DNA from 2 places in the Bacillus sp. EB106-06-01-XG163 genome. Region 2 is predicted to be linked to the other one. Evidence: riboswitches for the same ligand, from Rfam matches in the RefSeq annotation. Region 2 holds a riboswitch; the other holds the start of a gene.

Region 1 (4,414 bases), on a different contig from region 2:
CCCGGGAACGGCGAAAGACAAAATGGTCAACGCTTCAAAAATCGCGATGGAATTTCATCACGCGCTGCCGAAAGAAGAAGCGCCGGAATATACGGAAGGGTATGAAGGCTTCTATCATTTACTTTCCATGAACGGAGACGTTTCTGAAGCCGCCCTGTCGTACATCATCAGAGACTTTGACAGAGACCGCTTTGCAGAACGAAAAGAATATATGCAGAAAACCGCCGATGCGCTGGCGGCCAAATACGGCAACGAAAGCATCAAGCTTGAACTGCGTGATCAATATTACAACATGAGAGAAAAAATCGAACCGGTCAAAGAGATAGTCGATGTCGCCTATCAAGCCATGAAAAACCTCGATATCGAACCGATTATCGAACCGATCCGGGGCGGAACCGACGGATCACAGCTCTCTTACATGGGGCTGCCGACACCGAACATTTTCACGGGCGGCCAAAACTTCCACGGAAAATATGAATACATTTCTGTCGATCATATGGAAAAGGCGGTAAACGTCATTGTTGAAATCGCCAGGCTCTTTGAAGAGCGCGCTTAAAACCAAAGCCCCCTGCTTTGGTTTTTTTCTTTCACATGAAACCTTTCCTTCTTTCTTTCCGTATATAAGGTATGAAATGGAAAGAAGGAGTGAAGACTATGGCAAGAGGGACTGTAGCGAAAGAATTGAAAAAAACCTTAAAAGACCCGCGTGTTCTGGAGACGAAATCAAACCCTTTTAAAAAGCTGCGGAAAATGTTCAAACGATTTTTTTAAGATAACATCTCGTTTTCTTTAAAAAAATAAAGAAAGCGCTGTCATCCTGCAGTCATCTGTTAGAAGCAGTTATTTTGCATATTATAAGATTTTTTAGGGTACTGAATAACACAGGGCAAACGAAAACAACGAAGTAGTTAATTTGATGCTTACAAAAAATAGTGAAAAAGTTATATAAACGATTATCATTCATCAGCCGATACAATCTATAGAACCACAACAAGAGCAAAACTTCTTCAACCCATAGTCATTTTTACGGAAAATGACGTTATTTTTTAAAAAAATGACAATTGTTTGAATACTTTTCGTTTGTTTTTTCGTACAATAATAATACCAAAACTTTTTTTGGGAGGTATGTAAAATGATGCTACTTATTTTTGCTGCTTTGACAGGGTATCTTGTTTTCTCTTTCAGTAAGGACAACCGCCGGAAAACGCCAAAGACAAGCCCGCTGGTGACAGCTGCCGACACGAATAACATCATTGATTTAAATGCGATCCGTCAAAAACGCCGGATGCCGCTATCATAAAGACGACAGCTGCCGCAAAATCGGCAGCCTTTTTTTATGCACCCGGCCGATATGAAACCAACCGCCTCCTTTTTTCGTACAACATAAAAAAGGAGTTTTTTTATGTACCATTTTTACATCAAAGAGCGAATGTTTACGTTTAAGAATCGTTTTCAAGTGTTTCTTGAAAGCGGAAAAGAAGTCTACAATGTTGAAGGAAAGCTGTTTTCATTCGGTGATGAACTGAAGCTGACCGATTTGGACGGCCGCACGCTCGCCAGCGTCAATCAGAAACTGATGTCGTTCGTTCCCCGTTACGAGATTTCCGTCAGCGGCAAACCCGTCTGCCAAGTCATCAAGAAAGTCACGCTTTTCAAACCGAAATTTGAAATTTCCGGACTCGGCTGGGATCTTACCGGCGATGTATGGGGCCGGAATTTTCAAGTGACAGACGGAAAATCAAACCGGATGACTGTCACCAAATCATGGATGAGCTGGGGCGATTCCTATCATTTGCAGATTGAAAAGGAAGAGGATATCGTTCTTTGTCTCGCGATCGCCATTGTGATAGATATGATTCTATTTGAGGGTGACAAATAAAAATATTTATCGAAATATATTGACAATATGAGAAAACATACTAAGATTAATAGTATTACAGTTTATTCTGAAAAATAGCATATTTCCTTATCAAGAGAGGTGGAGGGACTGGCCCTATGATACCCGGCAACCGCTGTTCAGCAGAATGGTGCTAAATCCTGAAGATAAGGTTGAGATTTGCGGACGCAAGCTCTTCCCTATCCGAGGGAAGAGTTTTTTTTATATTTCATCAGGAAAGAAGGAATCGTTCATGTCACAGCAAAACACAGAACAACCATTGCATACGCTTCTAAGAAAAAACCCGCCGTTTCGCGCGGATCAGGTCGGAAGCCTGCTGCGGCCGGCGGCTGTGAAGCAAGCCCGCCTGCAAAGAGCGGCGGGTGAGATTTCGGCAGAACAGCTGCGCGAAATCGAAAACAAAGAAATCATCCGCAGTGTGAAAAAGCAGAAAGAAACCGGCCTCAATGTCGTGACTGACGGCGAATTCCGCCGTGCCTGGTGGCATTTTGATTTTCTCGAAAATTTAGACGGCGTCGAAGCGTTTACGCCTGAAAGCGGCATTCAGTTTCACAACGTACAGACGAAAGCGCGCGGCATTAAAGTAACGGGAGACATTGATTTTTCTCAGCATCCGATGCTCGAAGATTATAAATTCCTGCACAGCATTGCCGGCGATGCTGTTCCGAAAATGACCATCCCAAGTCCGAATATGCTGTTTTTCCGCGGAAAATTGGAAAAAGCGTCCTACCAGAATGATTACAAACAATTTCAGCACGATGTGTCAAAAGCGTATAAAAAAGCGATTCAAGCTTTCTATGACGCCGGGTGCCGCTACCTTCAGCTCGATGACACCGCATGGGCCGTTTTCTTATCAGAAGCGGGGCTTCGTCAGATTGAAGCTTTCGGCACGACGCCGGATGAGCTGCGCAAGCTGTTTGCCGCTTCCATTAATGACGCCATCAAGGATCGCCCTGACGATTTGAAGGTTACGATGCATATCTGCCGCGGCAACTTCCAATCCACATGGACGGCTGAAGGCGGCTATGATGCAGCGGCTGAAACGATTTTTGACGGGCTTGACCTTGACGGATTGTTCCTGGAATATGATGATTCCCGCTCGGGCGGCTTTGAACCGCTCCGTTATGTCAAACGCTCTGATCTTCAGCTTGTGCTTGGCTTGATTACGTCGAAACACGGCGAACTCGAAGACAAGGACGCGATTAAACGCCGGATTGAAGAAGCTTCACAATATGTCAGCCTGGATCAGCTTTGCCTCAGCCCGCAATGCGGATTCGCCTCCACTGAGGAAGGAAACCTGATCACAGAAGAACAGCAATGGGCGAAACTGCGCCATGTCGTCAACATTGCCGGTGAAGTCTGGAAATAAAAAAAAGACACGCGATTAGCGTGTCTTTTCCGTTTTACAGCGGATCGGTTCCGATTAAAATATCGATATCTATCGTGACAGCAGCCTCTTTCCGGCTGATAAACCGCCGGATGCTGTCATCAGTACATTTCCATGTTAAGGGCGTCATTTTCACAAGCCGCTCGAGGTCAGGCTGCGCTAAAGTCTTTGTGTAACACAGCCGTTTGCGCTCAAAGGTTTGAAAGCCCGCTTGGAATCGTCCGGCCGCAGAATCGGCGGTGTCATTCCGCCGAGGGCTGTCTCCGAAGAAGAATTCCCTTACTTCCTTCAAATAATCACGCCGCGGCACCGCTTTAATGACTGTGCCGCCCTTTCGTAAAAGCCTGCTGCATTCCTTGTAATTCCAAGGTGATAAAACAGACATCACGACATCAAAACAGCTGTCGGCAAACGGCGCATCCGCCACATCAGCGACGGCAAAAACCAAATGATTCCCGAAGGCCTTTGCGGCATGCAGCACACCTTCTTTCGAGAGATCAATGCCGATTCCCGTCACGGAAAAAGCAGGCTGAAGCCATTTGCATACGGCGGCTAAATGAGACCCTTCTCCGCACCCCGCATCCAATATCGCCGCTGATGTTTGCGGAGATTGAATATGGGTGATGATGGCGGCAATCTCCTTTTGAACCGGCGCAAAAAATTCCCGGCTGTCAAAAAGCTCGCGTCTCGCTTCGAACAGCTGCCTGTCATAGCGGGTTTTGACCGATTTATTGAGGAAATTCACATATCCTTGTTTTGATATATCAAATGTATGCCCCTGTCCGCAAATCAAGCTTCGGTATTGTGAGACCGCCATGGCCGACCGGCATAGCGGACACCTGAACACGGACTGGCATGATTGCAGTAATTCCGCGCGTTTTCTTTTTATAGACGTCAAAAAAACACCTCATTCATTCGTTATTCCGATGAAATGAAAAAGGCATAGACAAATAAACCTCGCCAAATTGGAAGGTTTAACCTATTCATCTATACCTCTCATTATCTGTAACGAATGAACTGGATGATCACGAAAATGACCCCTTTTCTGCCGTCTTTTGAAGGCTGTGCCCTCAGATCCATTTTATCAGCTGCATCCCGTCTTTACAATGAATCGGTACGGTTTTGGGGGG
Region 2 (4,414 bases):
CAAGGTATGTCAGACAGCCGTGATCCTTTGCCAGTTTGACGACGCCCTTAATATCCGTGATGCCGAGCGTCGGGTTTGACGGTGTTTCCATATAAATGGCTTTCGTGTTCGGCCGGATGGCGCGGGCGACAGCTTCTGTGTCCGTCATATCGACAAAGGTATGTTCGATTCCGAAACGGGACAGAACCTCAGTCACCATGCGGAATGTTCCGCCGTACACATCCTCCGTGACGAGGACATGGTCGCCTTGGGATAAGAGCAGAAATGCCGTCGAAATCGCCGCCATACCGGAGCTGAAAGCAAAACCTCTCGTTCCGCCTTCAAGGCCTGCGATTGTTTCTTCAAGCGCTGTTCTTGTCGGTGTGCCTGAGCGGCTGTAGTCATATGTCCCGAATTCTTCAAATGAAGACTGATGAAATGTGGAAGCATGCTGAATCGGCACGCTGACGGCTCCGGTGGCTCCGTCTGTTTTAAATGGATTGTGCACGAGCTGGGTTTCCAGCGTCCAATTGTGATTACTCATATGACACGGCCCCCTCTTTTACTTGCTGTAATGCCTGCTTTACATCCCGCTTCAAATCTTCTGCATGTTCAATGCCCACTGAAAATCTCAGCAGACGGTTGCAGACGCCGTTTGCGATACGGATGTCTTCCGGAATGTCCATGTGCGTCTGTGTCGCGGGGTATGTAATAAAGCTTTCCACCCCGCCGAGACTTTCTGCGAAACAGATCGTTTTCAGCGCCTTTAAAAACGGATTGATCCATTCCTCTTTTTGCAGCCGGAAAGACAGCATCCCGCCTTTTCCGGGATATAACACGTCGGCGATTTCTTCTTCCTGTTCTAAAAATTCCGCAAGTTCACGGGCGTTTTCTTCATGACGGCGCATTCTGAGTCCGAGTGTTTTCATCCCTCTCATTAAAAGCCACGAATCAAACGGCGGGAGAACGGCTCCGATCGCATTTTGGTGATTAAACATGATCTCGCCGAGCTCTTCATCCTTTACGACAGCAAGACCGGCAAGGAGATCATTGTGCCCCGCTAAATATTTTGTGGCGCTGTGAATGACGATGTCCGCTCCCAGTTCAAGCGGGCGCTGGAGCACCGGGGTATAAAACGTATTATCCACAATTAAAAGCAGGCCGGCTTCTTTCGTAATCCGGGCGATTTTTTCAATGTCCGCCTCCTGCATTAACGGGTTTGTCGGCGTTTCAACAAATACCGCTTTCGTGTTTTCCGTTATTTTGGAGCGTAAACAGTCTTCATCGCTGAAATCATCGTAAATAAAGCTTAAGCCGTATTTTCTCCATTCGTTTTCAAACAAACGGTACGTGCCTCCGTATAAATCGGAGGATACAATCAATTCATCCCCGCTTTTAAATAAAGCCATAATCGTTTGAATGGCTGCCATTCCCGAGCTGAAGGCAAAGCCTCTCGCACCGTTTTCCAACACGGCGATAGCGTCTTCAACGAGCTGGCGTGTCGGGTTTTTCGTGCGCACGTAGTCAAAACCTGTAGATTCTCCTATTCCTCTATGGCGGTAAGCGGTGGACAGATAAATCGGCGGACTGACCGTTCCCGTTGCTTCTTCGCTTCTATTTCCGATTTGGGCTAATTTTGTATCAACATGCTGCGTCATCAGTAAGCACCATCCTTTTTCAAAAATAAAAAAGCCCCCTCTTCATAAGAAGAAGGAGCTTTTCTCTTCCTCTTATCTTCCAAGCATGTGAATCGCTTGCTGGATTTAGCACCTTGGCACTTTGCCTTCCCGCGGCAAAGCAAACCGGTTGCTGAGGTTTCAAAGGGCCAGTCCCTCCACCTCTCGTGATAAGAATATTGTTTTGTATTTTCTGATTGTTCTATATTAACGCACTATAAAATGAATTTCAATAACTTTTTATTTATCTGAACTCTCGCAAGAAGTGCATCTGAAGAAAGAAATTTCTAATAATTCATGGTACAATAGGAAAAAACCATCAAGACAAGAAGCGGCCTGGAGGAATGCGAAGTGGCATCAAAAAACGGAATCATTCATGAGAAAAAACTTTTCTCCCATGAGCTTGAAGAGGAAATGACCGTTTTGGTCTACCTGCCCGCCACCTTCTCCCCCCTGTATAAATATCATACGGTCATCGCTCAGGACGGCCATGATTATTTCAGATTAGGGAGAATCGGGCGGCAGGCGGAAGAGCTTATGTCAAAAGGGGAAATTGACCGCTGCATCATTATCGGCGTCCCTTATAAAAATGTGCGGGAGCGAAGAAACACATACCATCCAGAAGGGTCTAAGTTCGCCTCATATAAGCGATTCATCGCAAATGAGCTCGTTCCTTTTATCGACAAAGAATACCCGACTTATCAAGTCGGATACGGCCGCACCATGATCGGGGATTCCCTCGGCGGAACCGTTTCGCTTATGACGGCGATTGACTATCCGAACATGTTTGGAAACGTCATCATGCAGTCTCCGTATGTTGACGGGCACGTGCTGGATGCCGTCCGGCAGTCGGAGGATCTCAAACAGATTTCCGTTTATCATCAAATCGGAGAAAAAGAAACCGGCGTTCACACGACAGACGGCCAGGTTCTTGATTTCACCGCGCCGAACGAAGAGCTCAAACAGCTGCTGGAAAGCAAACAGTCTGAATACACGTATGAAACCTTCGACGGGGATCATAAATGGACCTACTGGCAGCCGCTCATCACGCCGGCGCTGAAAAAAATGCTGTAACCATTCATTTAAGGAGGGAACTTTCATGAAATACGGTATTGTTTTATTTCCATCAAAAAAATTACAGGATCTCGCAAATTCGTACCGGAAACGCTACGACCCGAGCTACGCGCTCATTCCTCCGCACCTGACGCTAAGAGATCCGTTTGAAGCGACAGAACAGGAAATCGAGCAGGTCGTATCACAGCTGAGACAGACGGCGAAAGAGTCGCATCCGCTCGTTCTGAAAATCACAAAATACAGCTCGTTTTCTCCTGTGAATAATGTGATATATATGAAAGCAGAGCCGACGGAGGAATTAAAATCTCTGAGTGAGAAATGCTACTCAGGAGCATTATCCGGCGAGCCGGAATACAGCTTCGTTCCGCATGTCACGGTCGGCCAGAAGCTGTCGTCAGATGAACATTCCGACGTACTCGGACAGCTGAAAATGCTGGACATTTCCCACGAAGAAGTCATCGACCGTTTTCACTTGCTCTATCAGCTGGATAACGGCTCATGGACTGTGTATGAAACATTTTTATTAGGCGGAGGAGAATAACTGCTTGGAATCCATCATCGCAAAAACTGAAAAACAGCTAAACGACGCTTTTTTCGTCAGAAAAGAGGTCTTTGTTAAAGAACAGCACGTTCCGGAAGAAGAAGAGATTGATCAATTCGAAGACACGTCAGAGCATATAGTCATATATGACGGCGGCCAGCCGGTCGGAGCCGGCAGATGGCGCTTGAAAGACGGGCATGGAAAATTAGAGCGCATCTGCGTGATGAAAAGCCATCGTTCTTTAGGCGTCGGAGCCATCATTATGCAGGCGCTTGAAAAAGCGGCGGCAGCCAAAGGCGCCGACAGCTTTATCTTACATGCGCAGACGCAGGCGGTTCCGTTTTACGAAAAACAAGGATACCGCGTCACATCCGGCGAAGAATTTCTCGATGCGGGCATCCCCCATCTGGAAATGATAAAGGAACACAAACGATAAAATCAAAAGCACTCCTGTTATATGGCAGGAGTGCTTTTTTATGAAAATAAAACTATTTCATGAATTTTAATGAATTTTATGGAAGATCAATGTATGTTTAGTATACGAAGTATTACAATTCATACAAAAAATACAATTCATTTTTCGGAGGGATAAACATGACGGCACCAAAAGGAAAACACATTTTCGGGACTGTTAAAGTGGGCACAAAAGGACAGATTGTCATTCCTAAAGAAGCAAGAGATGTTTTCGATATAAATCCGGGGGATTCACTGCTTATGCTCGGAGATGACCAGCAAGGTATCGCACTTGTTAAACAAGAACTCTTTTTCGAGTTTGCAAAAGATATTTTAAACGCTAAGCAAATCGATGAAGATAGCGAGGATGAGTAAATGCACGCGATTGAGCTGAAGCAATTAACGAAACATTATAAAGAAACCGCCGCCGTTGACCGTCTTGAGTTCTCAGTTGAGAAAGGGGAATTTTTCGCTTTACTCGGTGAGAACGGAGCCGGAAAAACGACATTAATCAGCATGCTTTGCGGACTCCTTTCTCCGGATAACGGTGATGCATCAGTGCTTGGACACAGTATTTTGACTGATTTGGATAAAATAAAACCGAAATTGAATATGTCCCCGCAGGAAACAGCCATCGCTCCTCATCTAACCGTACGGGAAAACTTAGAGTTTATAGCCGGAGTCTACGGAA

Evidence for each region. Region 2 has a riboswitch for S-adenosylmethionine ahead of AC3WTF_RS06600 (methionine biosynthesis PLP-dependent protein). Riboswitches for the same ligand answer to the same signal wherever they lie in the genome.
Region 1: linked by a shared signal. The riboswitch ahead of AC3WTF_RS13065 (5-methyltetrahydropteroyltriglutamate--homocysteine S-methyltransferase) and the one ahead of AC3WTF_RS06600 (methionine biosynthesis PLP-dependent protein) in region 2 are both predicted to bind S-adenosylmethionine.

Annotation. Positions count from the first base shown of each region.
Region 1 covers NZ_JBYTDS010000010.1:73,901-78,314, forward strand. The annotation lists gene pepT (peptidase T) at 1-556, shown strand, start outside; gene AC3WTF_RS13055 (hypothetical protein) at 1,133-1,300, shown strand; gene AC3WTF_RS13060 (LURP-one-related/scramblase family protein) at 1,403-1,879, shown strand; SAM riboswitch class I at 1,964-2,050, shown strand; gene AC3WTF_RS13065 (5-methyltetrahydropteroyltriglutamate--homocysteine S-methyltransferase) at 2,130-3,266, shown strand; gene AC3WTF_RS13070 (methyltransferase domain-containing protein) at 3,301-4,182, opposite strand.
Region 2 covers NZ_JBYTDS010000004.1:138,153-142,566, forward strand. The annotation lists gene metC (cystathionine beta-lyase) at 1-523, opposite strand, end outside; gene AC3WTF_RS06600 (methionine biosynthesis PLP-dependent protein) at 516-1,637, opposite strand; SAM riboswitch class I at 1,707-1,832, opposite strand; gene AC3WTF_RS06605 (esterase family protein) at 2,007-2,729, shown strand; gene AC3WTF_RS06610 (YjcG family protein) at 2,755-3,270, shown strand; gene AC3WTF_RS06615 (GNAT family N-acetyltransferase) at 3,275-3,706, shown strand; gene AC3WTF_RS06620 (AbrB/MazE/SpoVT family DNA-binding domain-containing protein) at 3,865-4,098, shown strand; gene AC3WTF_RS06625 (ABC transporter ATP-binding protein) at 4,099-4,414, shown strand, end outside.